DNA from 2 places in the Shewanella sp. Sh95 genome. Region 1 is predicted to be linked to the other one. Evidence: riboswitches for the same ligand, from Rfam matches in the RefSeq annotation. Region 1 holds a riboswitch; the other holds the start of a gene.

Evidence for each region. Region 1 has a riboswitch for thiamine pyrophosphate ahead of AEA42_RS17455 (TonB-dependent receptor). Riboswitches for the same ligand answer to the same signal wherever they lie in the genome.
Region 2: linked by a shared signal. The riboswitch ahead of thiC (phosphomethylpyrimidine synthase ThiC) and the one ahead of AEA42_RS17455 (TonB-dependent receptor) in region 1 are both predicted to bind thiamine pyrophosphate.

The regions. Positions count from the first base shown of each region.
Region 1 covers NZ_LGYY01000235.1:33,933-55,942, forward strand. The annotation lists gene AEA42_RS17365 (8-amino-7-oxononanoate synthase) at 1-866, shown strand, start outside; gene bioC (malonyl-ACP O-methyltransferase BioC) at 964-1,791, shown strand; gene bioD (dethiobiotin synthase) at 1,846-2,541, shown strand; gene AEA42_RS17380 (DUF3187 family protein) at 2,624-3,592, opposite strand; gene AEA42_RS17385 (glucan biosynthesis protein G) at 4,269-5,852, opposite strand; gene pepE (dipeptidase PepE) at 6,225-6,935, opposite strand; gene htpX (protease HtpX) at 7,222-8,085, shown strand; gene AEA42_RS17400 (cytochrome c3 family protein) at 8,411-8,761, shown strand; gene AEA42_RS17405 (cytochrome b/b6 domain-containing protein) at 8,832-9,578, opposite strand; gene AEA42_RS17410 (LuxR C-terminal-related transcriptional regulator) at 9,875-10,510, shown strand; gene AEA42_RS17415 (PDZ domain-containing protein) at 10,682-12,448, opposite strand; gene hinT (purine nucleoside phosphoramidase) at 12,594-12,950, shown strand; gene AEA42_RS17425 (PaaI family thioesterase) at 12,947-13,474, shown strand; gene AEA42_RS17430 (PaaI family thioesterase) at 13,461-13,925, shown strand; gene AEA42_RS17435 (YcfL family protein) at 14,039-14,431, shown strand; gene deoD (purine-nucleoside phosphorylase) at 14,721-15,425, shown strand; gene tsgA (MFS transporter TsgA) at 15,476-16,630, shown strand; gene AEA42_RS17450 (Crp/Fnr family transcriptional regulator) at 16,707-17,387, opposite strand; TPP riboswitch at 17,611-17,720, shown strand; gene AEA42_RS17455 (TonB-dependent receptor) at 17,774-19,975, shown strand; gene AEA42_RS17460 (hypothetical protein) at 20,078-20,338, shown strand; gene pnuC (nicotinamide riboside transporter PnuC) at 20,455-21,120, shown strand; gene AEA42_RS17470 (phosphotransferase) at 21,195-22,010, shown strand, end outside.
Region 2 covers NZ_LGYY01000221.1:20,212-30,631, forward strand. The annotation lists gene AEA42_RS16450 (hypothetical protein) at 1-514, shown strand, start outside; TPP riboswitch at 690-788, shown strand; gene thiC (phosphomethylpyrimidine synthase ThiC) at 948-3,110, shown strand; gene thiE (thiamine phosphate synthase) at 3,113-4,810, shown strand; gene AEA42_RS16465 (HesA/MoeB/ThiF family protein) at 4,807-5,745, shown strand; gene thiS (sulfur carrier protein ThiS) at 5,742-5,945, shown strand; gene AEA42_RS16475 (thiazole synthase) at 5,947-6,711, shown strand; gene thiH (2-iminoacetate synthase ThiH) at 6,708-7,823, shown strand; gene AEA42_RS16485 (hypothetical protein) at 7,935-8,198, shown strand; gene AEA42_RS16490 (putative metalloprotease CJM1_0395 family protein) at 8,201-10,375, shown strand.

The sequences.
Region 1 (22,010 bases):
TACTCTTTAGCTCAGGGTTTAGCGCTAATAGTACGCTCTGTAAAACCCTGTTCGATAAGCAAGATGTTGTGCTGGCGGATAAGCTGGTCCATGCGTCGATTATCGATGGTTTACGCGATAGTGGTGCCGATTTTAAACGCTTTTTGCACAACTCAACTGAGAGTGCGGAGCGGCTGTTAGCCAAAAACACGGTTTCAGCGCTGATCACTGAAAGTGTATTTAGCATGGATGGTGATATTGCGCCGATTAAGGCCTTATCTAGCCTTTGCCGCGCGCATAATGTGTGGTTAATTGTCGATGATGCCCATGGCTTTGGCGTGTCTGATATTTTTAATCAGCCAGCTGCCAACCTTATCGATATCCAGATAGTGACTTTTGGCAAGGCATTAGGCTGTCAAGGCGCAGCAATTCTGGGTAGTCGTGAGTTGATTGCGTTTTTAGTGAGTAATGCGCGGGAATATATTTATTCAACTGCACTGTCACCGGCCAATGCTGCGCTAGCTTTGGCCGCAGTTGAACACTGTGAAGCTCATCCTGAACTTAGGCAAAATTTGCAGCGTAATATCTCGATTTTTAAACAGTTATGCCAAGATGCCGATATTCCGCTTCTTGGTAGTGAGACCGCGATTCAACCTCTGATCATTGGCGATGCCGAGCAAACCTTACTGGTTTCGCAAAAGCTAAAAGCCATGGGGATTTGGGTTGGGGCAATTCGTCCACCAACCGTGCCCATAGGCTCAGCAAGATTACGTATTACTTTGAGTGCATGCCATAGCGAGGCGGCAATTCGGCGCTGCGTTAACGGGATTGCCCAAGTGCTGACCGAAGTTGCACTACCTAGGGTATCTGAGCGTCCTGCGCGATAAGCCAATGTTTTCGATACTGCTTATGGCCGACGATTCGATGGCTTAGTCTTGAGAGTTGAAAGATCAGCGTTTGATTTAAAAGTGAGAATAACCAGAGATGTCCATGCCGCTTGGCGTTAGCCTTAATCCCCATGAGCCCGCAGATCAGCTCTCGCATATTGCCGAGCGGTTTTCAGCAGCAGCCAAGAGCTATCAAGAGCATAACTGTTTGCAGCGTTTAAGCGGTGCGAGTTTGTTGCAGGGATTTGTAGCCAAGGGCGCAATTCTTGATATTGGCGCAGGGCCGGGGACTGATTTCGCTAACCGAGCAATGGGCGAGGAGATGAGGGTTTATGCACTCGATATCGCTTTGGGCATGCTGCAACAGCTTAACGCGACTTACCCTTATCAACAGTGTGTTTGCGGTAATGCCGAGCAATTACCCTTTGCCGATGCGTGCATCGATAATATTTACTCCAATTTAGCTCTGCAGTGGTGCCATGATTTTTCGGCGGCAACCAGTGAAATGGCCAGAGTCTTAACATCGGGTGGAGAAGCTCACCTGAGTATCGTGGCGGCAGGCAGCTTGGCTCAGTTATCTAATCTTGGTTTGAGGGTCAACAGTTTCTTATCTCTTGAAAGCTTACAAGCGGCATTTGACGACACAGATTGGCAATTTCTTGATGTGAAACTCATGCCAATGACCGTCTATTTTCAAGATCTTAAAGCCTTACTCTATTCCATTAAAGGCGTGGGCGCATCGGTGCAATCCTCAGTACAGAGCCTAACTTCTTCTGAATCCGATGCCCATTTAGGTAAATTGCGTGGCCGCCACGATTGGCAGGCTTTACAACAACGCGCAGAGCAATTTCGTGAGGCTCAGGGCCTGCCTTTAACCTATCAGATCGCCCAATTTCGTGTGCGTCGCCAAGGCGGCTCGGTATAAATCTCTAGCAACGGTTTGGCGCATAGTTGGCCAACAGATTAACAGGTAAAAGGCATGTTTTTTGTAACAGGAACAGATACCGATAGCGGTAAAACCTTAGTATCGACTGCACTCTTGACCGCATTCAATCGTGAAGTTCTGCGCGCAGGGTTTTCGCGCTCAAGTCTTGGGGTAAAGCCTGTTGCCTCAGGCTGTGAAATCACTGAAAAGGGTTTGCGTAACAGTGATGCATTAAAACTGATGTCGGCTTCATCCCTTAAACTGAGCTATGAGCAGGTGAATCCGATTAGTTTTGAATCTGCGATTGCACCGCATATTGCAGCAAAACAGCAGGGAGTTAATTTATCCCCCGATGCTATTTTGGCCAAGCTTGATCGTGCGGCGTTTGCGCAGGCGGATTTTTGTTTAATCGAAGGAGCGGGCGGTTGGCGTTTGCCTTTAGGGGAAGGGCGCTACTTATCTGAGTTGGTACAACAGCTTAATTTACCGGTCATTCTTGTGGTGGGAATGAAACTCGGTTGTCTAAATCATGCGTTATTAACTCAAGAAGCGATATTAGCCGATGGCTTAACGGTCGCAGGTTGGGTGGCAAACTGTGTCGATCCCAATATGAGTGTGTTCGATGAAAACTTAGCGTCGCTTAAAGAGATGATGGTATCGCCTTTTCTCGGGTGTATTCCACATCTTAAGCAGGCGGATGCGGAGCATGCCTCCAATTTTATGAATATTCAGCCCTTATTGATGAAATAAGCTTATTCAAATAATAAGTTTGATATCAAAACAGAGGCAATATCGCCTCTGTTTTTATTGGCATAGTTTCAAAATATTGTGATTATAACTTAACGCGATAGCCAATATTAAAGGCAATATCGGTGCTGTTATCCATATTGAAATAGTTTTCAACAATAGAAAACTCTATTGCACTGGTATCTAAATAGTAACGGTAGCCGAGTAATATTTCGTTAGAGGCTTTTGAAAAATCATTTTCGGTTTCGAGTAAGCCCTGATAGTGATGTAATTCAAGCAACCAGCCATGGCGACTCGTTAAATATTCATAACCGAGATTGACGGAATAAGCATGATTATCGTAGCTTATCCCCGAAAGAACCTCATTACCCTGCCTAAAACTAACAGCTGCGGTAGAATGAACATGATGTTTTTCATAACGAAAGCTGTAATTAAGCTGTAACGCTTGTTCAAAGCTTTCATCTTCAAAGGGGCCTGAGTCGACATAGTTATAATATAGGCTGCCTCCTAAAGATAAGCCCTGATATTGGTTTTCAAACAATTGGTAGCCAACATAAAGTATGACGACATTATTGAGGTTTTCGCCTGAGATATTTTGCTGATTAACGCCATCTTTAGAAAATATTTGATTTTGATGTTTAGCGGCATCTTCACGACCATTTTGACTAAAACCAAATGCATCATGAAACCACATAGTTACTGAGTCTAAGTGATTATCGCCACTAAAACGCCAGTGATAACTGGTATCTATCATCCATTTATCATTGACTTGCCAAGTCAGTCCTCCTTCAAGGGTGTTGTGATAGTAATCGGCAAAATAGTCATCGGTTTCAGCCCAAACACTGGCTGCACTTGCGGATAAGTGCAGCTCTTTTTGACCTTCTGGTAACGAAAACCCTGATCTTAACATCGGTGTTAAACTGCCTGCTTGGGCCGGTGATTGCGCATAGGTGCGTAAAGGACCATAGTCACTAAAATCGACGGCAGTTGCCAAGACATTCGGGGGAAACAGTAACGAAAGCGTGAGAACTGATTTCAAGTGTGAAAATGGCATAACATAAATATCCGTCTAGATGATGAGTCAGCTAGATTTGATAGGTTGAAGAAACTTAGCATTATCAAGCGAGATTAATGGAGAATATTAAGATGAATGTTAACCTTTATCGCCATGTTAGCATCTTGTTTACATGTTAAATCAGCAAATAGCTGAGTAATACTAAGGCTAGCCAAAATGCTCGTCCAATCATTGGTAATAAATAATATAAGATAAGTAACGTACTTGTAATTAACAATATTGTCGTTGGCTTACGAAAATACGCAGCATTTAATGTAGGTAACTTCATTTTTTCTCTAACATATTGATGATGCGAAAAATAACTAAACACTGAATAGGATGAGCACAATAGGTAGATATCTTATAAAAACGTAGCTTGTGTGAATATTCAGTTTTTTTGAGAGGCTAATATAACGCCGTAGGATTGGGGTGTAAATGTTATGAGATGCTAAATAGGATTCAAAAACTGGAACTGAAAATCCCTATTTTTGTTAGAGAAAAATAATCCTACTTATTCCGAAAAATACTGTGATAAGTTATCGGAAATATTAAACTGCTTAACTGTAAGGTTATTATTATGAGTGTGGAAATATTGATTTTACCCATAAAAAACGCCGGATTTCCGGCGATTTTTATGGTGTTAAGCAAAGCGCAAATCGAGTCTTAGTTTATCGACCTAGGGCCAATCATCACTGTTCCAGCGATATAGCCAAGTAGCGGCGACAGGTTTTTCATCTTTACGCAATTGAATGCGCAATTCTGCCACATTGGTACTTTCAGGCTCAAACGTAATGAAGATCCGAGCACCATTAATTTCAGGGTGAGCTACTATCCGAGATGAGAGGATTTTACCCTTACTGATACTGGCATCAATTGTAATTTTTTCAATATCTTGTGGTTTGATATTGCTGTAGTCGATAAGGAGTTCTTTGCCTTTAGCCTGTTTTTGTCCCTTAGAGCTACGAATTACCCGTGCTTTGTTTGTAAAACTAGGGCTGTCATTAGACGCTGTAATTCGGTAGGAATAGCGATAGGGCTCAGCCTGCTTTAATCCCCCCTGAGGTTCCCAATAGGCGACGATATTATCATTGGTTTCGGCGCTTGATGGAATTTCAAGCAGTATTAATTGCCCTTTACCCCAATCGTTTAATGGTTCAATCCATGCAGAAGGACGTTGTTGGTAGTTCGCACCAAGATCTTGATAGTAGTCGAAGTTACGATGGCGTTGGATTAAGCCAAAACCCTTAATATCTTCGTCACCAAAGGCACTGATTTGCAGTTTGTTTGGGTTATTGAGTGGTCGCCATAAACGCTCACCGTTACCTCGATCAATTTGTAATCCTTCAGAGTTATGTACAGCAGGACGATAATCGGGTTTGTCAGGCGTATCTAAACCACCATAAAGAAACATGGAGGTCAGTGGTGCTAGGCCAACGTGGGCGATATCTCGGCGCGGAAAGAGGGTGACATCGACGTCAACTCGTGTCGGTGCTCCGGGATAAATACCAAAGCGATAGGCACCTGTAACACTCTGACTATCTAACAATGCGTGTACCACAATCGCTGTTTGATATTTAGAGGGCCGCTCTATCCAAAAACGTTTAAATAAGGGATATTCTTCACCTTTAGGTTGGGCAACATCAATGGCTAACCCGCGGTTTGATAATCCATAGGTTTGGCCCTTGGATAATGCACGAAAATAGCTTGCCCCTTGAAACATAATGAACTCGTCTTTGACTTCATCGTCATTGATAGGGTAATGAAGTCGAACGCCTGCATATTGTCCTACCTGCGTGAGCAATTTCTCAATGGTATCATTGGGCACACTAAAGGAAGATTCTGTTAACTCGATAGGAAAAGCTCGGCTGTTTTCAACGACATCAATATCCACCAAATTTTTGTATAAAAAACCGGGCGCAAAAAGTTGCACTGAAAACTTAGTGGGTGTTCCGCCCCAAATCGCAGCGTTTTCTTGATAATTGATCTTGCCATAAGTGGCGTAATCTAAGTCGATCAGTTCCTTCGGAGCCTTTCTAGCTTCTTTGAAGGGTTTTTGAGCCAGTTGCTGTGCTAACTCAACGACGGTGTCATGGGAGAATGCCTTAGCTTTTTTATCATTGCTTGCATTGGCGGCATAGGCGGGGGCTAAACTACTGATGCTCATTATGCCGGCCAGTATAGACCCAAAAAAAAGTGTTAATTTGGTCTTTTTATGACCGTTCATCGGGGTTGAATGGTTCAATGTTGAATGCAGTCGCAAAATGAAAACTCCTCACTTGGATGGACCAAGGGTAAAAAAATACTCCTGTGCCTTGGTCATAACTCCCTAATTTTAAATAACTTAGAAAATTTGTTTCAGAATGTAGCTAGGGGTAAATGCAAAAATTAATCTTGTTTATCAAGGTGTTCGACAACGAAATTAGTGCAGATACTTAAGTGGTGCAAGTTTTTTCTCCTGCGGGAGATATGCCGATCCTTGCATGATGAAAGGATATTGATAGCGGGCAAGGTCAATAAATCAGTCTAGTTTTTTGTCGCGTTCAACTCTTAAAGGAGCGGCATTTGCATGTTAAGTGGTTAGCTTAGTGTGAATGTTACCCTATTTACCACGATGAATGCCGCTAACGAGATCTTATTTTAGCAAATGAGATAAATCGCTACCTACGGGAATAGGGAGCTCCTGCTGTTCGCCACAGAATAAATAGGCAGGATTATCACCCAACAGTGATAAAGTGTCTCCCTGTCGCCATAGCGCACTGCCTTCAACAATGCCAATGACGGGCGTGTTCGGATCGACACGGGTAAATTCGAGTAATCGCTGAGCTCGAGTTTCACCGTTATGTCCTGGTGCACGGTAGTTTGAATAATGTGGATTTACCTGAAAAGGCACTATGTTTAGGGCCGCGAATGATGGCGGTTCAATGATCGGCATATCGTTAGTTGTACGAATGCTTAATCCAGATACATTTGACCCTGCGCTCCAACCAATGTAAGGCTTACCGCTAAGGACTTCATTACGAATAAGCTGCACAAGATCGTACTTATACAACTCATGCAAAAGATGAAAAGTGTTGCCGCCACCAATTAAAATACCGTCGGCATCTTTAATCGCTTGGCGCGGATCAGGGTGTTGATGAATACCACTAATATCGAGTTTAAGCTCACTGAGTCCCGTCACTACAGAGGCTAAGTAGGTGTCGTAGCTCATGCTTACCCCTGCATAAGGGATAAAAATCCATTTTTGTGCGTGAGCGGTAAGTGGTTTGATAAAAGGCAGCGCATGGGAAAGATAAGGCGTGTCACCAACACGTGAACTGCTTAGCAGTAGGGCATTAACGGTCATTTTTTTATCCTTAAATCTCAGAATGTGCAGGCATGTTAACAAAGTTTAATTACGATAAACATAGATAAACACACATGAATTTGGCTGTAACACTGACAGCGCCTAGATTTAAGTTTGGCTTAATAGACTGTCCCTAGACTCACGAGCCATGAAAGGCTGTGTCTAAATTGAGAGAAAAATTAGCGATTAGAAAAACTCTTACCTTTACCCCTTGAATTTCGATTAATTGGACATATTATGTCTTTGAACAAAATAAATGGCACCTTTGTGCCGTAAAGGAGCTGATATGAAGCGTATATTTTTATTGATTGCGACTAACCTAGCCGTGTTGCTAGTAGCCTCAATTGTAATGTCTATTCTAGGCGTGAATACGTCTACTATGGGTGGACTCTTAGTGTTCGCTGCGATTTTTGGATTCGGCGGAGCCTTCATCAGCTTAGCGATTTCAAAATGGATGGCGAAAAAGACCATGGGTTGTGAAGTAATCACCACCCCACGTGATAGCACTGAGCGTTGGTTAGTGGAGACGGTTGCCCGCCAAGCCCAGCAAGCTGGGATTAAAATGCCAGAAGTGGCAATTTACCAATCGCCGGAGATGAATGCATTTGCAACTGGCCCAAGTAAGGACAACTCATTAGTTGCCGTGAGTACAGGTCTGTTGTATGGCATGAGTCAAGACGAAGTCGAAGGCGTACTTGCCCACGAAGTAAGCCACGTCGCTAACGGCGATATGGTCACTTTGACCTTAATCCAAGGCGTGGTGAACACCTTTGTAATCTTCGCGGCGCGTGTTGTTGCAGGCATTATCAACAACTTCGTCTCGAGCAATGATGAAGAAGGCGAAGGTTTGGGCATGTTTGCTTATATGGCAGTGGTATTTGTTCTTGATATGTTGTTTGGTATTTTGGCATCAATTATCGTGGCTTACTTCTCACGTATTCGTGAATACCGTGCCGACGAAGGTGCAGCTCGCTTAGCGGGCAAGCATAAGATGATTGCAGCACTTGAGCGTTTACGCCAAGGCCCAGAAAGCTCAGCAATGCCAGCACAAATGTCTGCTTTTGGTATTAACGGCAAGCGTTCAATGGCTGAGTTAATGATGAGCCATCCACCTCTAGAGAAGCGTATTGCGGCTTTACAAACTCGTTAATTGAGTCCAAACGTTCACCAAAAGGAGACCTAGGGTCTCCTTTTTTATTAGGGCTTTTCTTTTGCTGATGATTAAGCTAGGGAGGCTTTTAGTTGTAATTGGTAGGTTGTGACAATGTAAAACTCTTATATAAGCATGTGGTTACATGATGCAGCGCACATTTTACCCTTGAGTATATTGATAAAGTTACTTTGCATAAGATTGTGTTGCTTATTACTCAATCCTTAGCTAAGTTAAATCGAGTCGTGCTATTTACATTGGTTGCAAGATGGAAGTCACCCCTGACAAGAATTTCCACTGTCAATCACCATTGGAGGATACAATTGTGAGCAAAAAACTATTAAGTGTGCTTTTCGGGGCAAGTCTTGCAGCGCTAGCGCTGTCGCCAACCGCATTTGCCGCGGATCAAAAATTATCTGACTTCCACGCTGAATCTGGTGGTTGTGAAAGCTGTCATAAAGATGGTACGCCATCTGCTGATGGTGCCTATGAGTTTGAACAATGCCAAAGCTGCCATGGTAAGCTTTCTGAAATGGACGCAGTACATAAGCCACACGATGGCAATTTAGTCTGTGCTGATTGCCATGCGCCACACGATATGAACGTAGGTCAAAAACCTACCTGTGAAAGCTGTCACGACGATGGCCGTACTCCGGCATCTATTCTGAAGAAGTAAGTTTGACTTCAGATTGAGCTTGATAAAACGCCAGCAAATGCTGGCGTTTTTTATGCTCATTGAGTTGACCTCATTCGTCCTTGGGTTGTCCTTGGATCAGTTTTTTGCCGGAAAACATGGCCGAAATGATCCCGGGTTGACGTTTGATTTCGGTATAGACCACTGCAAACACATGCAGCACGATAAGGAGCATTAATAAATACACGGCGTAAACGTGTACTTCACCTGCCAGTCCCTTCATGGGCTTGATAGCATTGGCTTTATCGGTATCTACGCCTGTGGCATCGTAGGGTTTTAAACTACTTGGCTCAACATCCACTGCAGCTAAGTAGCTTTGTACTGTGCTGCCGAGCGGCGGATAGTAAATATCAGTACCTGCGCGGATCAGGCCTGTGATCATTATGGTGACTAGCAAGAGCATGATGGCGAGTACGGCGAATTTCCCCTTAGGATTGTGGCCTAGATACTGGGGATTTTTACCCGCGGCAAGTTCCGCTTTATAGCTTTGTAACTCGGCCTTGCTATTGGCATTGGGGAACATATGACTAAAGCGAGCGTATTTATTGCCCATAAAACCCCAAACCAGGCGGATCAGTAAATTAATTGCAAAGCCATAGCCAATGATGACGTGCAGGGTTTTAAGCCCAATTTTGCCGGAGAGTTCGGTAATGCCTAAGTCGCTGCGAAACATCATCATGCCGCCAACGATAAGCAGGGCGAGTACGAGGATGACATTAATCCAGTGGAACAGACGCGTAGGTCTGTCCCACACGCGATAGGACTGCATTTCAATAGAGTTTGGCTGTGGGTTGGACATAGTATTTCCTTATGATTTGTGTTGATTTGATCTTACGCCTTTCTATTCAAAATAGCGCATTATTTTCAGTTTAAATTCAGCCTTCTGATTGACAATGCTCAGTGCTAAAGTTGCAGAAGTTTTTGATTTGCGTACGGTAAATATTTTTATCGTAAGTCTTTTGAATCTGTTTTATCTAATGCTAATATCGTGTGCACGGTAGACTTGGAAGTCTATTGAACGGATGTTGAAGTGGTATTGAGAGATGTTTCTCCTCTCAAAATGAATAATCGTTAACCAGACAGGGAGTGAGCAGGATGTTCAAAATATTACATTGGATTGTAGTGTCAAGATCGCAAGTTCTGATGGAATTGCTGGCCGGACGCTGGCCGCAGGAGTTTCTCGTTAAGCTGTCGCAAGTCAGCCCGGATGAGATGTGCGATCAAATCAAAGATAACCAAGCCTCTATGGTGGTGATTGACCTTTCCACCGTCGATCTTCAAAAAGCCTATCAATTTCAACGCTTGCTTGCCCGCGAACATCCGAGTGTGCGAGTCGTTTATATCCAGTTCCCTAAACAAGTTGATGCCCGCTTCCTGATGCAAGCCTCGACTACGGCAGGGGTGTTTTATCTGGATGCAGGACTGACTGAAATCAGCCTTGGCCTTTCCAACATCCTGCGCGGACACAGGGTGATCCCTATCCAATTGGTGAACGGGGTGAATGATGACTTTGGACTATTCGAAGATACCGAGCCATTAACCATCCGTGAGCGCGAAGTGTTACAAGCCCTCTTGTCTGGCAGCACTAACCTCGATATCGCGAATCAATTGTTTGTGAGTGAGAGCACCATTAAGACTCACTTGTACCGTGTGTTCCGTAAGATTGGTGTGTCAAGCCGTGGGCAAGCCATTGCATGGGCGCAAACCTACTTACACGATGTGGTGGTGTAACGCGTTGTTGATGGGGCCACTAAGCCAATATTCAATTGAACAACTTAAGAATCAAATAAAAAGGGGCAATCCTCGATACGATTGCCCCTTTTGTGCTTTATGGGTTAAGGACTATTGCATTAAAAACTAATGCATTAAAAATTAGTGCATTAAAGGCTAATAGATTAAAGATCAACGACCTAACCAAGCCTGCAGTTTGTTTTTATCTGTGATACTTAAGGCAACCGTATCCTTAGGCGCCTCTGCAATAATCAGTTCTCCTGTCATCAGTTCATCGCGTCTAAACCAATGCAGGCTTAAGCGTTGTCCGAGTGGGTATTGTTGAAGCTGCGCTTCAAATTGGGCTGTTACCTGTAGATTATCCGCCGCAATTAAGATGTCTCCGGCACTTAAGCCCGCAAGGTGCGCAGGGCTGCCTTGGGCGACAGTCGTCACTTTAAGGCCCATTGGCGCAGCTTGCGTTTTAGCGCCAAAGGCAATCTCATACCCTTTGGCCGAGCCACCGCCGACATCCTGCGCACCATTGCTCGCGCGTAAGGTCAACTCAACCCCAAACTCTGCAAGTAGCGGTGCCAGTGGGATATCGTCGGTATTGTCTAAATAGGCGAAGAGATCTTGGCAATCACGCCCCAATAAGCGTTCAACAATCCTTTGATGGCTTTCGTCTGTGGTGCCTCGGTTTTGCAGGGCATATTCCTGCCACAGAATGGTCATTAGATCGTCGAGATTATATTTTCCCTTGGTCTCGCTTCTAAGGGTTAAATCCAGATACAGGGCAAACAGGGCGCCCTTAGTGTAATAACTGATAATGGCGTTTTGGGCGTTTTCATCCTGTTTGTAGAACTTAGTCCAAGCGTTAAAGCTCGAGTCCTTAATGCTTTGTTTAAAGCGGCCTTGACTGCGATACACCCTTGTAAAGGTTTCGCTCAGCATATCTAAGTAGCTTTGCTCATCCACTAAGCCTGCGCGATAGGTGAGGAAATCATCATAATAGGAGGTGATGCCCTCATAGGCCCACAGCTGTGGCGTATAGGTTTCCGCCTCGAGTTGATAGGGTAAGAAGCATTCCGGCTTGATGCGCTTAACGTTCCAGCTGTGGAAATATTCATGGCTGCAGAGCGATAAATAAGTGCGGTAGTCGTTATTTATCGGCGCATCCATCGACAGCGGTAAATCTTTGCGTGAGCACATGAGTGCTGTCGATGCCCTATGTTCCAAACCACCAAAGCCATTGTCGAGTACTGTCGTCATAAACAGATAACGCTCAAAGGGCGCTGGCGTGCCAAACAGCTTGATTTGATACTCGCAAATCGCCTTTAAATCTTGGCAGAGTCTAGGCATATGGGCGCGGTGGCGACCGTTTAACACGATATCGTGTCTTACGCCGCAGGCTTCAAAACTGGCGTGGGTGAACAGACCCATCTCAACTGGATGATCGATAAGTTCGTCATAGCTTTGCGCGCAAAACTCACCAAAGGCAAATTCATCACCGCTTTGACGTGTCATGCTGGTGGCAAGGCGCCATTCATTTAGGCTCGGCTCGGTCGGCGCCGCCATAGTCACTGTGTGTAAGCCTGCCTCAAAGCCATGGGCGGCTAAAAATACACTGCTGCCGTTAAAGAAACCGTGGGTCAGATCCAGATGCGCGGTGCGTACCGACAGGTCCCAAGCATAAACTTGATAGGTTAAGGTCAGTTGGGTGCATTGATGTTCGACCGACCAGGTTTGTTTATCCAGTTGAATGAGCTTAAGCGGCTCGCCGTTATCGTCTGTGGCTTTAAGGTCGATAATGTTCTTGGCAAAATCCCGCACCATATAACTGCCGGGAAGCCAAGCGGGCAGACTAAAAACTTGCTTAGGGTGGGGCTTTTGTACCGTCATGGTAACGGCGAACAAGTGCGCCTTGGGATCGACGGGAATGATGTGATAGTGGATCATAATTTATCCTGTAAAACCGCTGCGTTTTAATGGGCGTCATGCTGCCAAAAATACGCACAACAGGCAAATGAAACGCAAAATATCTGGAGACACAAAGTGTTGAATTGCTAGTATACTATCCCAATTAACCCAAGGAGGACTCCCCATGGCCGAAGAAACCATTTTCAGCAAAATTATCCGCCGCGAAATTCCCGCCGACATTCTGTATCAAGACGAGCTGGTGACTGCTTTTAGAGACATCTCGCCAAAGGCGCCAACCCATATTCTGATTGTGCCGAATCATTTGATCCCAACCGCAAATGATATGAAAGCCTCGGATGAACCAGCACTCGGCCGGATGATGACTGTGGCAGCCAAACTGGCAGCAGAGGCGGGGATTGCCAAAGACGGTTATCGTTTGATCATGAACTGCAATAAACATGGCGGACAGGAAGTGTACCATATTCACATTCATCTCGTCGGCGGAGAGCCACTGGGACCCATGTTGAGCCAAGGTCAATGAAGGTAAATCCTGAGTTTTTTCCGCTGACTCAAATGGCGCAGCGGTTTGTCGATCAGCTCGCCCAGTGCCGTCGCTTAGGGTTAACCGTGCTCGAAGCCAGTGAGCACCATGTACTGATTGAGTTGCCCTATAGCACGGAGTTAATTGGTTATCCCGATACGGGTGTTATCCACGGCGGGGTGATCACCACCCTGATGGACACCGCCTGTGGCAGCGCGGTGGTGAGTGCTATTTTTCAAAAATATCAATCCTTAGAGATTTCGCCCACCCTCGACTTACGCGTCGATTATATGAAGCCCGCGCAGCCCCATAAACCAGTTTACGGCTTTGCCGAGTGCTATAAATTGTCATCCAATATCGCCTTTACCCGCGCCATCGCCTATCAGGACAGCATTGATGATCCTATCGCCCATGCGGTGGGCTCCTTTATGCGTATCAGCCCTGAAATGGTCGGCGATGCCTTTAGACAAGCCTTGATGGGAGAAGCCGTACCGTCTTTTGGAGAGACAGATGAACTCAAATAAGCCGGCCGAGCCGAAAACCCTCGATGTGCAGGGAATTGTAAAACGCGCTACCGAGTTGAACGACTTTGGTCATCTGCTCGAACATGTGCCTTATGCTAAATTTATTGGCATGAAGGTCGAGCGCTTTGGCGATGAGCTGATTTTCAAACTCCCCGCTAAGGATGACAATATCGGTAATCCCATCCTGCCCGCGATTCATGGTGGGGTAATTGCTGGTTTTATGGAAATGTCAGCCATAGTGCAATTAATGGTGTTTATGCAAACGGCAAAAGTGCCAAAAGTGGTCGATTTCTCGATTGATTACCTGCGAGCAGGCCTGCATAAAGACAGCTTCGCCGAATGTCGTATCACCCGTCAGGGGCGACGGGTCGCCAATGTGAATATCAATTGTTGGCAAACCAATCGTAAGCAGCTTATCGCTACCGCAAGGGCGCACTTTTTGATCGATTAATCGCGAGCGCGGGGCATGATGAGCACGTTAAGCATAAGTTCAGCTGGCGTCGCGTAGTGTCATTGCCCATCCGTTGTTCGGCACCTAGGTTTTTGTGAGTGAGGGAAAACAAAATGAAAGCAATTTACAGTGGATTAATCTTGGCAGCAGCACTGACACTCGGCGCCTGCTCTAATACGGCGGGTATTTCGGTGAACTCACTGGGAGAAACCCGTGTCGATAGCAAGAGTTTCGCCCGTGATATCAGTGTCGATGGGGTAGAGGCGCGCCGCGTCGGTGATCTTATCCAAGGTTCGGCCTTGATCGTCAGCAAGTCCTCAAGCGATATGCGAGTGCAATACAAGTTCACTTGGTATGATGCCAGCGGCTTTACTATCGAAGATGAAGCTACCAGTTGGAAATCGGTGAAATTACACGGCAAACAACAGCTGCAAGTATCGGCTGTGGCACCAAATGCCCAAGTGGTAAAATTTGACGTTTATGTGCGCGAGACCCATTCAAACTAGATGGCTGTTGGATTTGTTGAGTTTGTACCGAGTTTTCTGCATTTTTGAGATAAAAGATATTTTAATAAGACTTACTCTATTCGGGAGTGAGTCTTTTTTATTTGCATAAAATACAATGTGTTAAGTTGTATTTTGTTACTGAGTTTTATAATGCTAAGTGTAAACGTTGCGACAAATTATCCACTTTTAACAAAAAAGGGGTTAAGCAAGAGAAAATCCGGACTTTAGTCCTAAAAATATTTCGTGTTTGAGCACTACTATCTGCATATTACCACATGAGGATAGACCTATGACGGCTCATATTAATGCACAACCCACTGATTTTGCTGAAACTGTTATTATGCCAGGCGATCCACTGCGGGCGAAATATATCGCTGAAACCTATCTTACCGATGCCGTAGAAGTGACTAACGTTCGCAATATGTTGGGTTACACCGGTTATTACCAAGGACAACGCATTTCGGTGATGGGCCATGGTATGGGTATTTCATCTATGGTGCTCTATGGCCATGAGTTGATTAATTTTTTCGGCGTTAAACGTATTATTCGTATCGGCAGTTTAGGGGCGACCCAACAGCATGTCGAAATGCGCGATGTGATTTTAGCTCAAGCCGCTGGCACAGATTCCCCAACGAATGCTAAACGCAGCAGTGGCTACCAAATGGCGACCTCAGCCACTTTTTCCTTACTGCACAAAGCCTATACCAAAGCCAATGAAAAAGGTATTAGCGTGAAAGTTGGCAACGTATTTAGTGGCGATCTTTACTATGATCCCGACGAAGATATGATCCCGGCGCTTGAGCGTTTCGGGGTGTTAGGTATTGATATGGAAGTGGCAGGACTTTATGGCTTGGCACATCAACAGGGAATTGAATCCTTAGCCATTCTGACCGTGTCGGACCACTGTTTAACTGGTGAAGAAACCACGGCGCAAGAGCGTCAATTATCCTTTAATAATATGATCGAGCTCGCCTTAGAAACCGCGCTTAATTAGGGTTAACGCTATCCTTTGTACCCTTAGCATTTCACTGATGGAATGACAAAATGAATAATAAAATCACCTTAACCGCAATTAGTTTTCTCGCTAATTTTATAATGGCGGGCTTTGCCACTCAATTTGGGATGCTGATTGAACCCATAGCGGATAAATTTGCAGCAAACGTGAATGACGTTGCTTCAATATTCTCCTTGCTTAATGGCGGCGCACTGGCGGGGACTATTGCCGCTTTTTTCTTTATTGAAAAATTGGGTATCAAGCGAATTACCTTAATTAGTTACAGCCTAGTGGCATTGTGTGCTGTCGCGTTACATCTTACCGCTTCGCTACAAGTGGTGATGATAGCCATGACCTTGATTGGTTTTTGCGGCGGTGTGGGGCTATGTATTGCGGGAACGATAGTGGTATCAGTGTGGCAAGAGAAATTACAAAGCACCATGCTCGTCGTGCAAGATGCCACATTTAATATTGCGGGAGTTATTTTTCCTTTAATCACAACTTACGCACTCACAAGTTCATTGTCTTGGAGTTACAGTTACTTAGCCGTAGGTTTAGTCGCGTTAGGAACCGTGATTATTACTTTGTTCACTAATTTTTCGCTATGTGAGCAATCATCGAATACGGAAGATAAGCAACAATCTGAATGGAATTTCGGCATTATTAGCGGTGGTATTGGGTTATTTTTAGGTATGTTGGCGCTGTATACGTTTTTAACCTGGGCCCCTTTATTTGTTAAGCAAAAATTTGATATTCCATTTGAAGACGCGGGCAATATTATTACTCAATATTGGTCAGCTGCACTGATTGGTGCGTTAATTTCGACGCTGATTGTGACTCGGGTAAAAATCCACCATTTTCTAGTCGCAATTATCGGTCTTGCTATGGTCATCACCTTTATGATTGTGACAACTGATAAGCTTAATTGGATCGGTTATTTAACCTATGGTTATGGCTTTGTGTGCGCAGCTCTTTACAACGCATTTATTGCTTATGGTGTGTCTTTTGTTAAAAAGGCGAGCAGTAAAAATGTGTCTTATATTCTGATCAGCGGCAGCACGGGGGCGATGTTTAGTCCCGCCATTAGCTCATTCTTTGAACGTATTATTGGATTGCAAACGGTGATGTATGTTATTCCGCTACTTTATGTTGCGATATTTATCATGCTGATTGTTTCAGGCCGAATGAAACCTGCTGCGGCCTAAAGTCCATTTGCGACGTTAATTGATTTGGCCCACTCTTGCGAATAAATAACCTCGAGAGTGGGCTTTTTTTATTTGGTTATATCGCAGCTTCAACGAATTGTTTAAGGGCATTGAGATCTTTAATCCTTATGCCTTCTTTATTGCGTTCAATCAGGCCACGTTCTTCAAGCAACTGTAGTGCCCGTCGGTAAACGCGATCGGTTGTACCAAATCGCTCCGCTTCTAAATAACGCTTACTAAAGCCATCAACGGGTAAATCATTTAAATATTCGTGGTAAATATCATATGCCACGTTATAGCTGATGGGATACAGCAGGCGCCGGGTAAAAATATCGACGGTGTCTTGGTAGTCAATAGCAATGGCGCTGGCAAAAAATAACGCTAGCTGTGGGTGCTGGCCGAGGGAATGTTGTAGTTTTTCGGCGCTTATGACCATGATTTCTAAGGCTTCATTAGCAATAATATCCAACTGGCAGTGATACTGAGTAAAAAACTCCATTTCACCAAAGAGTTGCGAATCACAATCGATAGTCCCCAATTGAAAACATCGACCATTTCTGGCGGTATGGCCAAGCGACACGCGCCCTTGTTTTACCAACACCAGTGAGGTCATGGCTTCACCTTGTGTCATGAGGTGAGCGCCTTTTTTAAGCATTTTAACTTCGCTGATACAGCTGAGTATCACCGCTTCAATAAGGGGATAGTCTTGCTCCCATCGCTGGCTATAACGTCCTTTGGCTAACGGTTTTAGCTGCATTGAGTGTGATCCTCTTATCCTATGTAAAATGGCGGCCTTCTATAACATTATCGTGATAAACGGTCAAATGGGCCAAAGGAGTTGACTGGCGATTTTAGGCATTGGGATTGCGGGCGTTTGGCATAAGATTTTTAACATTGTGTAGAAAGACACGGTTTTAGTGATATTTCAGGATATCGCCGGCACAAGTGTGTCTACTTTATTATTTTCGTCATGTATACTAAGCGCCGCCAAGGGGTGTTTGCCAACATTCGGCAGACTGAGATGTCATCAGACGAACCCTTAGAACCTGATCCGGCTAATACCGGCGTAGGAATGGGCCAATCAACAGCACACTTCTGAATCGCTTATTCGTTGCCGGATCTCAAACATGTATTTGAGGTCCTATGTCTAACAAAAAGTCTAACAACCAATCTTCAATCTTCACGATATCGTTAACTCGTACACCATTAGCGCTGGCCGTCTCTGCGGCGTTAAGTGCGTCGGCATGGGCACAAACTGATGCTATCGACAAACCTGATCCCAATAATGATATGGAAATCATGGTGGTTACGGCGGATTTTCGCAGTGCCAGTCTAGAAAAAATGCCTTCAAGCATTACCGTTATCGATGCCCAGCAAATTCAAGATGAAAGCGCCCAGCACTTTGAAGATGTGATGAACTCCATCGCTAACTTTAACTGGTCAGGTGGTAGTTCTCGCCCCAAGTATTTTCAGATCCGTGGCGTGGGTGAGCAGGAGCAATATCAAGGCGCACCTAACTCATCCGTTGGTTATATTGTTGATGATATAGATTTATCCGGTATCGGCATGGTGTCGAGCATGTACGATCTGCAACAGGTTGAAGTGTTACGCGGCCCGCAGGGAACCCGCTATGGCGCCAATGCGTTAGCGGGCTTAATTTACCTTAAAAGTAATGACCCAACCGATGTGTTTGAACATGGCGCTGAGGTTTCTTTAGGTAATGACGATCTACAAACCTTCAGTGGTTTTAGCTCTGGTCCCTTAAGCGATTCCGGCAAATTGCTGTACCGTGTGGCACTGCAGCAACATCAGCAAAACGGTTATCGCGATAATCTGTATTTAAATAAAGAAGATACTAATGGCCGTGATGAATTTACTGGCCGCGCGAAATTACGCTGGTATGCCACCGATGATCTGCAACTGGATTTAACTCTGCTGCATGCCGATTTTGATAACGGTTATGATGTCTGGAGTTTGACCAACGATCCGACAAACACCCTATCTGATCAACCGGGTGTCGATAGCCAGCGCACCACCGGCGCAGGTTTTAAAGCGACATATTCTGGGGCAGAGCAGTTTGAGTTGACCTCGCTGACGTCATTTGCCAATACCGATCACCACTATAGTTACGATGGCGATTGGGCAAACCCTGAGTATTGGGCATCCAAGCAATGTGAGGATGAGGGCAATCTCGCCCCTTGTCAGTACGATTACTTCTGGGACAAAACCGGTCAGCGTAAAACCTTATCCCAAGAGTTCCGTTTAAGCTCGACCGACCAAGGCCGTATTTTTGCAGACTCAACCGACTGGTTACTTGGGGTTTATGCGATGAACCTTAAAGAAGATAACCAACTGTATTCTGAATATAATACTTGGCCTGATGAGGTGTTAGATTCTGAATATGAAGCAACCAATTACGCCGTATTTGGTCAGCTGGACACAGATTTAGGTGCTGACTATGCCTTGTCTGTTGGGCTGCGTGTGGAGCGTCGTAATAGTCATTACTCCGACACTAACAATGATAATTTTGATCCGAGTGAAACCATGTGGGGCGGCCATATTGCGCTGAGTAAAGTGCTCAATGAGTCCCACAATGTCTACGCCCGTGTGGCGCGAGGTTACAAGGCTGGTGGTTTTAATATGACCTTGCCAGTCGAACTCAATGATAAAAAAGAGTTTGATACGGAAACCTTATACAACTACGAAATCGGTTTAAAATCCCATTGGTTTGAAGGGCTTATCGATACTAATCTGGCGCTGTTCTATATGGATAGACAGGATCAGCAAGTGGCGGCTTCCCAGCAAGATCCTAATAAGCCACAACGGTTTATTCTCTACACTGAAAATGCGGGTAGCTCAAACAACTACGGTGCCGAGCTGGATGCAACTTGGTATGCCACGGATAATCTCCAGTTTTACTCAAGCCTTGGTTGGTTACAGACTGCTTACGGTAATTACCAATATCAAGATAAATACGGTACTGATGTGGATTTAACGGGGCGCGATCTGGCCCATTCACCGCACTTAACCTATAGCCTAGGCGGCACTTATCGTGCGAATTCGGGTTGGTTTGCCAACTTGAATATGAGTGGTAAGAGCGAGTTTTACTACTCAGACAGTAACGATTCGCGCTCCGAGCCATATACTGTTGTGAATGCGCGTTTAGGTTATGAGGCAAGTGCGTGGTCAGCGTATTTATGGGGCCGCAACCTATTTGATGAAGAATATGGCGTTCGTGGCTTCTATTTTGGTAATGAGCCCGATAATGGCTGGGCGGAAAAACAATATATCCGTTACGGCGATCCACGCCAAATTGGGGTAACACTGAACGTTAAGTTTATGTAGTACCCAAGCTAGCCGCGCTGTGGAGAGATACTTGAAGTGCTATGCTATACCGTTTCACGGTGCGGCTATTTTTATAATAAGTATTTGAAATAAGGATTGAAGATGAAACTGACCGCCGAAATTAGCATGTATCCTTTTAATGAAAACTACCTCGATCCAATTAAATGGTTTATTCATCGTTTAGACAGTTATCCCACGATTCAACGTGTTACCAATGCGATGGCGACCCAAGTGTGCGGCGACTATTCGGACGTGATGGCGATGCTGGCCACCGAAATGCAAGCCGCCCATGAGAAGTGGGGCAAAGCCGTGTTTGTGTGTAAGTTTATTGGTGGCGAGCTAAATTTAGCCCACAGCGAGTAGCGCCTTTAATGAGCTAAGCCACTGCGCGATATCAGTGGTTAAGCTAAGGCTGACTCACACAATTACGGCTCAAGCCTACAGGTTTTTAGAATGCGATTTATCGTGAGAGTAAGGCAATGACAGATTTATGGTTAACGCTAGTCAATAGTGTTAATGCCGCCCTTGGGGAAGTCCATGTGATGACCGCGTGGGAAGCACTTGCTGTGGTATTAGCCATGGCGTATTTGCTACTGGCAATGAAGGCAAGCGTATGGTGCTGGGCCGCGGCATTTACCAGCACTGCCATTTACACTGTGTTGTTTTGGAAAGTAGCATTGCTGATGGAGTCGATGCTGAATATCTATTATATGGGCATGGCACTTTATGGCTATTGGCTTTGGACTCAAGGTGGTGATAAACATCAAGGCGTTAAGGTGACCACTTGGCCGCTGAAAACCCATTTAAAGTTGATTGCAGCTACGGCGCTAGTTTCCCTTGGTATTGGTCATGGTATGGCGACCTTTACTCAAGCTTCTTTTCCTTATCTCGATGCTGCGACCACCTGTTTTGCGGTGATGACCACCTATTTAGTCGCCAAAAAAGTGTTGGAGAACTGGCTGTATTGGGTCGTTATCGATCTGGTGTCGATTTACCTCTACTTGAGTAAAGGCCTTATGCTGACCTCATTATTATTTGTGCTTTATGTGGGGTTAGCTGTTGTGGGCTATTTCCTATGGCGCACCGCACTGGCCGAGAGTCGTCTCAATCTTAATGGCGAACGTGCCGCTAAGTTACTTGGTTAAGTGATGACAAATACTGATATGGACCAACTGCCAACACCTAAGATCTTAACTGCAACATCAGTGGTAAGCCGTTAATGCAGCCGTTATCTGCTGAGGTGTTTGCAAGGCTGGTTCCGATATTACGCCAGGCAGGGCTAAGCCATATCACGCATATCCATGAGTTGGCGGGTGGATTAAGTAATCATAACTATCATATTCAAACACCTGCGGCACAATACGTGTTACGTCTTAATGCCGATGCCGCCGACCGGTTTTGTTCTCGAGAGCAGGAGTTGTTTTATTGGCGTAATCTGGCTAAGGCAAAGCTTGCGCCTGAGCTGATATGGGCCAGTTGCGATCATCGTTACTATGTAAGTGCATTTATCGAATCACAGGAGATTGCCTGTCGAGTTAACGTTTCTCGGACGCCGGATATGCTCGGCGACGGGGCTGATTTTTATCACGCGGTTAACTGGAACGACTTGGAATATCAGTGTAGTGCGGCCGAATTCATCCATGGAGAACTGTGGGTGCAAAGGTGGCTGCAAGCGCATGCTGAAAATCTTGAGTGCGCATTATACGAGACTCCCACGCCTCAGTCTTTCGCCGCAGAGTTCACACCGCTGACATTACTTGAATTCCAGTGCCCAAATTATGCACATTCTCTATTGCAGCAATTATTGCAACAGCTACGCTTGCAATCCGCTGGGCCTTATCACATCAGCGTGACAGAGCAGTGGCAGCAATATCATCAGCAGTTATTAGCCTTTGCTGAAACCGATAAAGGTAGCGCTTGGCAGACGCGGTTGGACTCATTGTTGGGCTTACAACCGCAAATTCATCGTTGGACAAACGCGTTAGCCGATTGTTTGGTGGCGGCGCAATTTTGCCATCGAGACTTAAATCCGCAT
Region 2 (10,420 bases), on a different contig from region 1:
CTCAACTCAGGGCCAAACCCAGCAGAGTGCAAAAGAGGCTGTTAAACCGAAAAAGGCAGAAACCCAATCACGCTCGGCACAAGCGGTAAGTACAGAGCAATCTGCGGTAAGTGGGCAAAGCGGTGGGGCGGCGGGCAGTGTGGGATTGTTTACTCAGCGTTATTTTGAACGACAGCGTGAGCAAGCTTTAGATGATTTAGTGTTAGAGCAAGCAAATCATTACAGCAAACGGTCGAATTTGTCTGAAATGAGCCCCGAGATGGAGGTACTGATTGTGCCCAATGCCGACGATTTTAGCGGCCCCACCAGTTTGGATTTAGAGCTGGATCCGAATCGTATCGTTCGTCAAGGTAATACCTGTTATCGGGTCGTCAAAGTAGGCACCCCAATTAATCCCTATGCTGAGAACTTAGGTTTCCCCTTCGATTGCAGTGGCAAGAAAATGAACCAAGAAATTGATGATGCCATTAAGGCGCAGCTCGATAAAATGATGGTAAAGCGGCCAAAAGGTTAAAAAATAGTGATGATAAATTTTCACTAAAAATAGTTTAAACTATGATCGCTAAAACAAATTTAGATTAAAGTCATTTAAATACATTGCTTTATGTGTTCTTTAATTTTGATTGATAATTTAATTTTTATTCTGAAATTACGCTTGTTTGTTCGCAGCGCTTCTGCCTATACTTTTGCCCATCTTGTCGGAGTGCCTCTTGGCTGAGACCGTTTATTCGGGATCCGTTGAACCTGATCAGGTTAAAACCTGCGAAGGAAACAAGCATAATAACTTCCATTAAATCGTATCAGCGGCAATCTTTTGCCGTCTATTTACCCATCGATTTAGTCGTTATTGAGTCAGTAAATCCACTTACGGTTTACAAGGCTCAGCTCTCAACACTCAAGTCTCCAGACAAGCAACCCCATTTTTATTTGTTAAAGTGAGATTGCTTATGTCCAGTTTAGAATCGTCCTCAGAATCACTTGCCGTGAACACTCATGGGCAAAGGAGCCGCCGTGCGGCGCGCGCCGAGGCACAAGCCTTTATCGATACCCTTAAACCATTACAACATCCTAATTCGCAAAAGTTGTATTTGCAGGGAAGCCGCGAGGATCTCCGTGTAGGAATGCGGCAAATTCTGCAAACCGATACGCGGATTGGCGGCACTACGGCCGCGCCGATAATCGAGAAAAATCCTCCCATACCGGTGTACGACTGCGCTGGCCCGTATTCCGATCCGGCTGCGCAAATTAACGTGCGTCAAGGACTAGCCAAACTCAGATTACCGTGGATTATTGAGCGCCAAGATACCGAAGTGCTCGATTGCGCAACCTCAGATTTTACCCAGCAACGCCTAAAAGATGATGGGCTCGATCATCTGCGTTTCGACGCCGGCTCAAGTGCGATTGTTCGTCCTCGCCGCGCCTTACCGGGTAAACGCGTGAGCCAATTACACTATGCCCGCCAAGGGATCATTACCCCTGAAATGGAATATGTGGCGATTCGGGAAAATATGGCGCTCGCCAAGGTGCAAGATGAAATCTTAAACCGCCGCGGCCAAGGTGAATCCTTCGGCGCGGTAATAGGTAAACCGATTACCCCTGAGTTTGTCCGCGACGAAATTGCCCGTGGACGCGCCATTATTCCGTTAAATATCAATCATCCAGAAGCTGAGCCTATGATTATTGGCCGTAACTTCTTAGTGAAAGTAAATGCCAATATCGGTAACTCGGCGGTCACGTCTTCCATCGAGGAGGAAGTGGAAAAGCTTGTTTGGTCAACCCGTTGGGGCGCGGACACTGTGATGGACTTGTCCACTGGCCGGTATATCCATGAAACCCGTGAATGGATTATCCGTAACTCGCCAGTGCCGATTGGCACAGTGCCGATTTATCAAGCATTGGAAAAAGTGAATGGTGTTGCTGAGCACCTGACCTGGGAAGTGTTTCGCGATACTTTGATTGAGCAAGCGGAGCAGGGCGTCGATTACTTTACCATCCACGCGGGTGTGTTATTGCGCTATGTGCCGATGACAGCCAAACGGGTGACTGGGATCGTGTCCCGCGGCGGCTCTATTATGGCCAAATGGTGCTTGAGCCACCATCAAGAAAACTTCCTCTATACCCATTTCCGTGAGATTTGCGAGCTGTGCGTTGCCTACGATGTGTCGCTGTCATTAGGCGACGGTATGCGACCTGGCTCCATTGCCGATGCCAATGACGAGGCACAGTTTGCCGAGCTTGAGACCTTAGGCGAGTTGGTCAAAATCGCTTGGGAATACGATGTACAGACCATTATCGAAGGGCCTGGACATATCCCGATGCAACTTATCAAAGAGAATATGGATATGCAGCTTATCCACTGCGCCGAGGCGCCGTTTTATACCCTAGGGCCGCAAATTACCGATATTGCGCCGGGTTACGATCACTTCACCTCAGGGATAGGTGCGGCGATGATCTCATGGTATGGCTGCGCCATGCTCTGCTATGTGACGCCGAAAGAGCACTTAGGTTTGCCCAATAAGCAGGACGTCAAACAAGGGCTGATTGCCTACAAGATTGCCGCCCATGCAGCCGATATTGCAAAAGGCCACCCAGGCGCGCAGATCCGCGACAATGCATTATCTAAGGCGCGTTTTGAATTCCGTTGGGAAGATCAATATAACCTAGGGCTCGACCCTGATACCGCCCGAGCCTATCACGATGAATCCCTGCCACAGGAGTCGGCAAAGGTTGCGCACTTTTGCTCTATGTGTGGCCCTAAGTTCTGCTCGATGAAGATCACCCAAGATGTGCGCGACTATGCGGCAAGTTTAGCGGCGGGTACGTTGTCAGTGGCTTCGTCAAGCCAAAATGTTGAGAGCGCTGAAGTGCTTGCATCGATAAAACCAGCTCAACAAGGGCAAGCTAGCAAAGAAGCAACCCAGCAGATCAGAGTCAAAACCCAAGATGAATTAGCGGCGGCCATGGCGCAAAAATCGGCAGAGTTTGCGGCCTCGGGCGCCAAGTTGTATCTACCGCTGGGCGAGGCTAATACAGCTAAAACTGCCAATGAATCGGGCAAGTATCAGGATGGGACTGAGCTCAAACCAACAGCACAGGTTGCGGAGGTTTGATAATGACCCTTACTAAAGATATTAGCCTGGTGGCGCCTAAACCTATCGTCTGGACCATTGCGGGGTCGGACAGTGGTGGCGGCGCGGGGATCCAAGCCGACTTGGCTACCATCAATGATTTGGGCGGCCATGGATGCAGCGTGATCACCACGTTAACGGCCCAAAGTTCGGTGGCGGTAGCGTTAGTTGAGCCTGTGAGTGAGGCAATGTTACTCACACAGCTTTCGACCCTGTTAGCCGATTTACCGCCTCAGGCGATTAAAATTGGCTTACTCGCAAATCAGCAGCAAGTGCACTTAGTTGCCGATTGGTTGGCTGGTTTTAAAACCCAATTTCCGCTCGTCCCCGTTATTCTCGACCCTGTAATGGTTGCCAGCTGTGGGGATGAGCTCGGCGATAAGAGCACTGCAAGTAAACCTCTGGATTTTACTCCTTTTAAGGGCTTGATTAGCCTGATAACGCCGAATGTGCAGGAGTTGGCAAGGCTTACTGTCGCCACTAACAAACAAGCGTCACCAATACACACAAAAGCAGAATTCGCCTCTGCGGCAATGCAACTCTCTGCGCAATTAGCGTGCAGCGTATTAGCCAAGGGCGGCGATATTGATTTTGCGGTTCAGGCAAGTGCTGGCATTAACACCAGTGATGTCTTAAGCGATCAAAAAAGCGATATCACAAGTCATCGCATCGCTACAGAGAATCAGCATTTTGCGGAAGATTTGTTGATTTGTCATCAGGTTACTGGCTGCTCACCGCTTGACGCGAATGGTGGTTTTTGGCTCAGTAGTGCGCGGATAAACACGCGCCATAACCACGGCAGTGGTTGTACTCTGTCTTCAGCCATCGCCTCAGTGTTAGCCTTTGGGTTTGTATTGCAGGATGCGGTTGTGGTAGCAAAAGCCTATGTCAATCAAGGCTTAACTTATGCAGTGGGGATTGGCCAAGGCCCCGGACCACTTGCGCGTACCGCATGGCCGCACAGCTTAACGGCGTATCCTTACGTCACTTCTTACCCTAAAAATAGCTTGAGTGAATCCAGTGATTTGCAATGCGGCGCGTTTAAGCGCCTTGATCCTGACTTAGGGATTTATCCCGTTGTCGATAACTTACTGTTACTCGAACAATTATTGGCGGGGGGCGTGAAGACGGTACAGCTCAGGATAAAGTCTAATGCGCTAAAGTCTAATGTGCTGGCGTCGGACGAACTTGAGGCACAAATCCAAACCGCGATTGCCTTAGGTAAACACTATGATGCGCAGCTTTTTATCAATGATCATTGGCAGTTAGCGATAAAGCATGGCGCATTTGGGGTACATCTTGGACAAGAAGATCTAGCGGTGACGGATCTAAACGCCATTCATGGCGCGGGATTGGCGCTTGGCATCTCTAGCCACGGTTATTTCGAGTTGCTGCGTGCCCATCAACATGCGCCATCTTACATCGCCCTTGGGCATATTTTCCCGACGACGACCAAGCAAATGCCATCGGTGCCACAAGGGTTATTCAAGTTAGCGCATTATGTTGAACTGTTAAAAGCGCATTATCCCTTAGTGGCAATTGGCGGCATCGGGCCTTCGAATCTTGCCCAAGTCAAAGCCTCTGGGGTGAACAATATTGCCGTGGTGCGGGCGATTACCGAATCAAGCGATCCAATAATGGCCTTTGCCGAATTGACGCGAGCTTGGGAGTCAAGCTTATGAGCATGACACAAGAGCAGGCGCAATCCCTTGCCGATAAAGACTTTATTCGTTATTCGCGGCAAATATTTTTACCTGAGGTCGGCGAGACTGGCCAGTTGCAGCTTAAACAGGCTCATGTCCTTATCGTAGGCCTCGGCGGCCTTGGGCAATTGGCTGCGCAGTATTTAGCCTGCGCCGGTGTTGGGCGCTTAACGCTTGTCGACGGTGATAGGGTGGAATTGTCCAATCTGCCAAGGCAATTACTCTTTAATGACGACGATATTGACCATCACAAAGCCCTCATTGCTAAACAGAAATTAGCCGTGTTGGCGCAAGGTTGTGAGATTGATGCCTTTGCCGAGCAATTGACTCTAGAGTCTGCGAGCGATGTATTAGCTCACCTGTTAACCCATAGCGAAGAAACTCGGTTAGTACTTGATTGCACGGATAATCTTACTGCGCGCCATTGTATCAATCGGCTGTGTATCGAGCATGCCTTGCCTTTGGTGAGCGCCTCGATTGCAGCCTTTAACGGCCAACTGTTTGCCGTTGATCAACAGCGTTTCCCTATGGGAGGCTGTTATCACTGTATCTTCCCCTCGAATACTCGCGCGCCACAAAACTGTAGCAGTCAAGGAGTGCTCGGCCCCAGTGTCGGCGTGATGGCATCGATGCAGGCGCTGCTAGCGATGCAATTGTTGCTCTTAGCCACGCCGCCAACTTCTACAACAAAACAAACGGGTAATCAGTCTTTCGAAGAGACAAGTCACCCAGTCACCTCCACGAGAGCGCTACTTGGCCGATTTTGGCGTTTCGATGCTAAGTTACTCCAATGGCATTCGGCCGCATTAACCCGTGATCCCGAGTGCAAGGTGTGCGGATTAAAGCCGAGTGCATTAATGCAATCAACCACAGCTGCTTCATTCAAATCTGTCCCTAATCGAGGTTTGTTATGATTTTAATTCATCTCAATAATGTGCCCCAAACACTTCAACAACCGCTCAGTTTACAAGCCTTGTTAGAAGCACAAAATATTAATCAACAATCAGTCGCATTAGTGCTAAATGAGGCCGTAGTGCCAAGGCATAGATGGTCATCTATCCTCTGCCACCATGAGGATAAGATTGATGTATTTGCCGTGGTCGCGGGAGGTTAAGATGTTAACGATTGCAGGTGTGGAATTTGAGTCACGATTATTTACGGGCACGGGAAAATTCAGCTCAAGTCAGCTGATGCTAGAGTCAATTAAGGCGTCTCAGTCGCAGTTGGTGACCGTTGCAATGAAAAGAATTGATTTAAAAACTGGGGCCGATGATTTGCTATCGCCACTTAGGCAAGCGGGCGTGCGACTCTTGCCTAATACCTCGGGCGCGCGTAATGCTAAGGAAGCGATATTCGCCGCGGAATTAGCGCAGGAAATGCTGGGAACACAATGGGTTAAACTTGAAATTCATCCCGATCCCAAATACCTGATGCCCGATGCAGTCGAGACGTTAGCCGCAGCCAAAATCCTCTGTGAACGTGGCTTTATTGTGATGCCCTACGTGCATGCCGATCCCGTGCTGTGCCGGCGTTTAGAGGATGTTGGCTGCGCCGCTGTGATGCCACTGGCAAGCCCAATTGGCACCAATCAGGGGTTGGTGACTGAGCCTTTCATCAAGATGATTATCGAGCAAGCAAGGGTGCCGGTGGTGATTGATGCGGGAATTGGCGCGCCATCCCATGCAGCGCACGCGATGGAGTTAGGTGCCGATGCCGTGCTGGTTAATACCGCCATTGCCAGCAGCGCATCTCCCATTGAAATGGCATTGTGCTTTAAGGATGCGGTAGATTGCGGGCGACGCACCTTTGAAGCTGGGCTTGGCCGGGTGCAAACCCAGGCTGTGCATACCAGCCCATTAACGGGATTTTTACAGCAATGAGTTTTGTCGATCAATTTACCCGTATTGAACGGGATAAGTTATTGCTGGCGTTATATTCCTGCACGGCGGTGGAGGTTGAGCGTGCCCTGATGCAACCCGAGGGTAACCTACGGAGTTTACTCGCCTTGCTGTCTCCTGCGGCCGAGCCCTATATCGAAGAGATGGCACAGCGCTCGGCAGCGCTCACTCGGCAACGCTTTGGGGCCAATATCGGATTGTACTTACCACTGTACTTGTCCAATCTTTGCGCTAACGAATGTGATTACTGTGGTTTTAGCATGAGCAATAAGCTCAAGCGTAAAGTGCTCAATGAGCAGGAACTTGCTGCCGAAATGGCGATTATAAAATCCCGCGGCTTTGATTCTATCTTGCTAGTGTCGGGAGAGCATGAAACTAAGGTTGGAATGGATTACTTTCAGCGGGTTTTACCGTTGGTAAAACAGCAGTTTAGTTATGTGGCTATGGAGGTGCAGCCGCTTGAGGAGATTGATTATCGCCAGCTTGTTGAGCAAGGGCTGGATGCTGTGATGGTGTATCAAGAAACCTACCAAGCCGCGACTTATGCTAAACATCACACCCGAGGCAAAAAACAGGACTTCGCCTATCGGCTTGCCACGCCCGATCGCGTTGCCCGTGCGGGTATCGATAAGATAGGCCTCGGTGTGTTACTAGGATTAGATGACTGGCGGCTCGATGCCTTACTGATGGGCCACCATTTGGACTATTTAGAACGACATTACTGGCGTACTCGTTTTAGTATTTCTCTACCACGTTTGCGGCCTTGTACTGGTGGCATAACACCAAAAGTGCATTTAACCGATCTTGGACTGGTGCAAATGATCTGTGCCTTTAGACTTTTTAATCAACAACTTGATATCAGTTTATCGACCCGCGAGGCACCATCGCTTCGGGACAATTTACTGCCTCTTGGGATAACGCAAATGAGTGCGGGCAGTTCAACTCAGCCCAGAGGTTACCAAGCACCTGATAGTCAGCTCGATCAGTTTGAGATCAGCGATGAGCGAACTGTTGAGCAGGTCATCAGTCAAATGCGGCTCAAGGGATTTAACCCCGTCTTTAAGGATTGGGAATCGGCTTGGATAGCCTGTTAAAAAGGAGCTGAAAATGAGCAAAAAAGCTGTCCATAAGAGGGATAAATCTGTACATCAAGGTAGGTTTGGTCAATAATTAACCTAGTGTTCACCAGATGCAGGAATCCCTTTATGCAAATCCAATCTGCTTATGCTTCCGGTCTGCAAGGCTTGCAAACGGCTCAATCAGGCTTAACACAGGCTACGATTGATGTGGCTAAACCGAGTCCTTCGCAAAGCGCTGCACCCACAGAAACCGCTAAGGCGGTAGATGAAACCGATAAAACCTCAGCATTAGTTGCTGCCAATTCATCATTGCGACAAGGCGAAGCATCGACTGAGGTACTCGAGAGAGAATCTGAAACTATAGGTTCGATTATTAACATCAAGGTGTAACTATGTCGGTCATGGCGCTGTCATCCCAGGTTGGCGCGCCATCCAATTCGTTTTTGAGTGCTGATAAGCCCATTGAGCCGCTAAAAGGAGCAAAACCTCAAAGTGGACGGGTTTATCAAGGTGACAATAGTCAGACGGTTGCTAACCATAGTGCTTCAACGGCTAGCCTTCATGCACCAAAATCCGAAGTGAATGGGGCACTTGAACCGTCTTTAAGTAGCTTTACTGCTGCGTCCAACCAAACTTTGCTTTTCACTGGGACTCAGCCTGAGTTATTGGCAGGCGCTAAATCGAGTTATGCGAGCCTTTCTTCTAGCGCGAATAATGTTGCGATACAGAAAGCTATTGTAGATTTAGGTGTAAACGCTTCTGCTCAGCTATATTCAAACCCCTCCGCTCCAAAACTGATAGATTCGACTTCACAGTCTTCAACTAATAAAAGTTTTAGTTTACTCACAGGACCACGTTCCATAGATGGCATGAGAGGTGGGCAAATTGCTGCCTCTCAGACAGCCGTGTCAGTGTTGAGTGCTCCGTATATGGGGCTTTCAACCTTGAATGGTGCCGTTAATCCTCTGGTGTCTTTGGCGCCAAGCACAACCGCTTACTCAACTGAAAGCGATATCGGTAGTATTACTTCGTCAAATTCGGATTTCGCCAATATATTCCCGACTTCAGATCCCATCACAACGAGTGTCGTACCATTGGGACAACAAAAGGCCACTAGTACAGCAATGAGTCCTTTTGCTACTGAGTTTGCAGGGGCTGATGTTGTGGGTACTTCTTCGGGGACCCGCGATTCGGTGGTGACCAACGTTGGTGATAGAACCTCGCCTCAGGCAAACAGTTTGAGTGAGCAGTTTAGTCATATCTTTGGCCAACATGCCGCGACCAAGGAACCAGTTGGGAGTGAATCGGTAGCAGGCGAACTTTCTCACATTCAGCAAAATCAAAATCAAGCTGAACAAGTTCGTGATGAGCAAGCTAAGCAAGCAAGGGAAAAGGCTATACAAGAGCAGGAGCAAAAACAACAAGCATTAGCCGAAGCCTTTGCTAAAGCCGATAATAGCCAACAAGCTCAGCAGACACAGGGCGAACAAACTCGCCAGCAAGACTTAGCGAAAGAGCAAGTCAAACAGACACAAGAAAAGGCGATAGAGCAACAAAAAGCCCAAATTGATGAATTAAAAGCAAGGGACACAGAAGTCAAAGCTCACGAGCACGCTCATGCCAGCGTGGGTGGTCAATATGCCCAAAGCCCCAGTTTCAAGTATGAAAAAGGTGCTGATGGCCAACGCTATGCCACCGACGGTGAAGTACAAATCGATGTGTCGATAGTACCAGGCGATCCTCTGGCGACCATCAATAAGATGAAGCAAGTCTATGCGGCCGCTATGGCGCCAGTTGACCCATCTTCTGCCGATATTCGCGTGGCGGCGCAAGCACTGCAGAAAATGAATGAGGCCAAGGCTAAACTTGCTGAGGAACGTCAACAGCAGATTGTTGACCAGTCCACAACGGAAACCTTAATAGGCGCCGAGGCGCAACTTGAAAACTTGCCACAGCTCAAAGAACGTCATATTCAAGTCACGGGTAAGGTTGATGCCGACGGTAATATCACGGTCCCCCAAGACGAGCCATCGGCTCCTGTTACCGAAGTGATTGATAAGATTAAGCAAGCCATTGCGGCGCAGGTTGCATCGAGTGATACCTCTGATGCCGTAAATGTCATAGAGGTTGAAAATAGCGATACAATTGAACCTCCAACAGCAACCTTGGCCGTTGGTTCTGTGCAATCTAGCCAAGCTGAAAATCCGCAGATTTCCTCACAGCGACTCGAATCATCCGCTCGCTTGTTCAACAAGGGTGCATTGAATCTTAACCAAAGGGACAGCAATGCGGTTCGTTTCTATGATGCGGTAGCCGTAGCAGCGCTAGCCAGTAATCAAAACTCAACACTAGTGCACAATGAGTCGAGTGTTGATGCACATCGTGGGGAGATAGCAGAACCAATAGACGATTCTGCATTGGCGTCTAGCTCGACTGTTTATGGGGAGAATAGTCTTATTTCCAATGGATTAACACTTGACTCATCAAACCGCCAAGACACTCGCGGCCTGTTCAACCCTCAAACTTTAGCACTGCATCGTCCGCGTTTCTTAGATGTGAATGTCTAGGGCGTGTTGACGTTTCGAGATTAGATTTTGTTCGTTCTGGCAAGC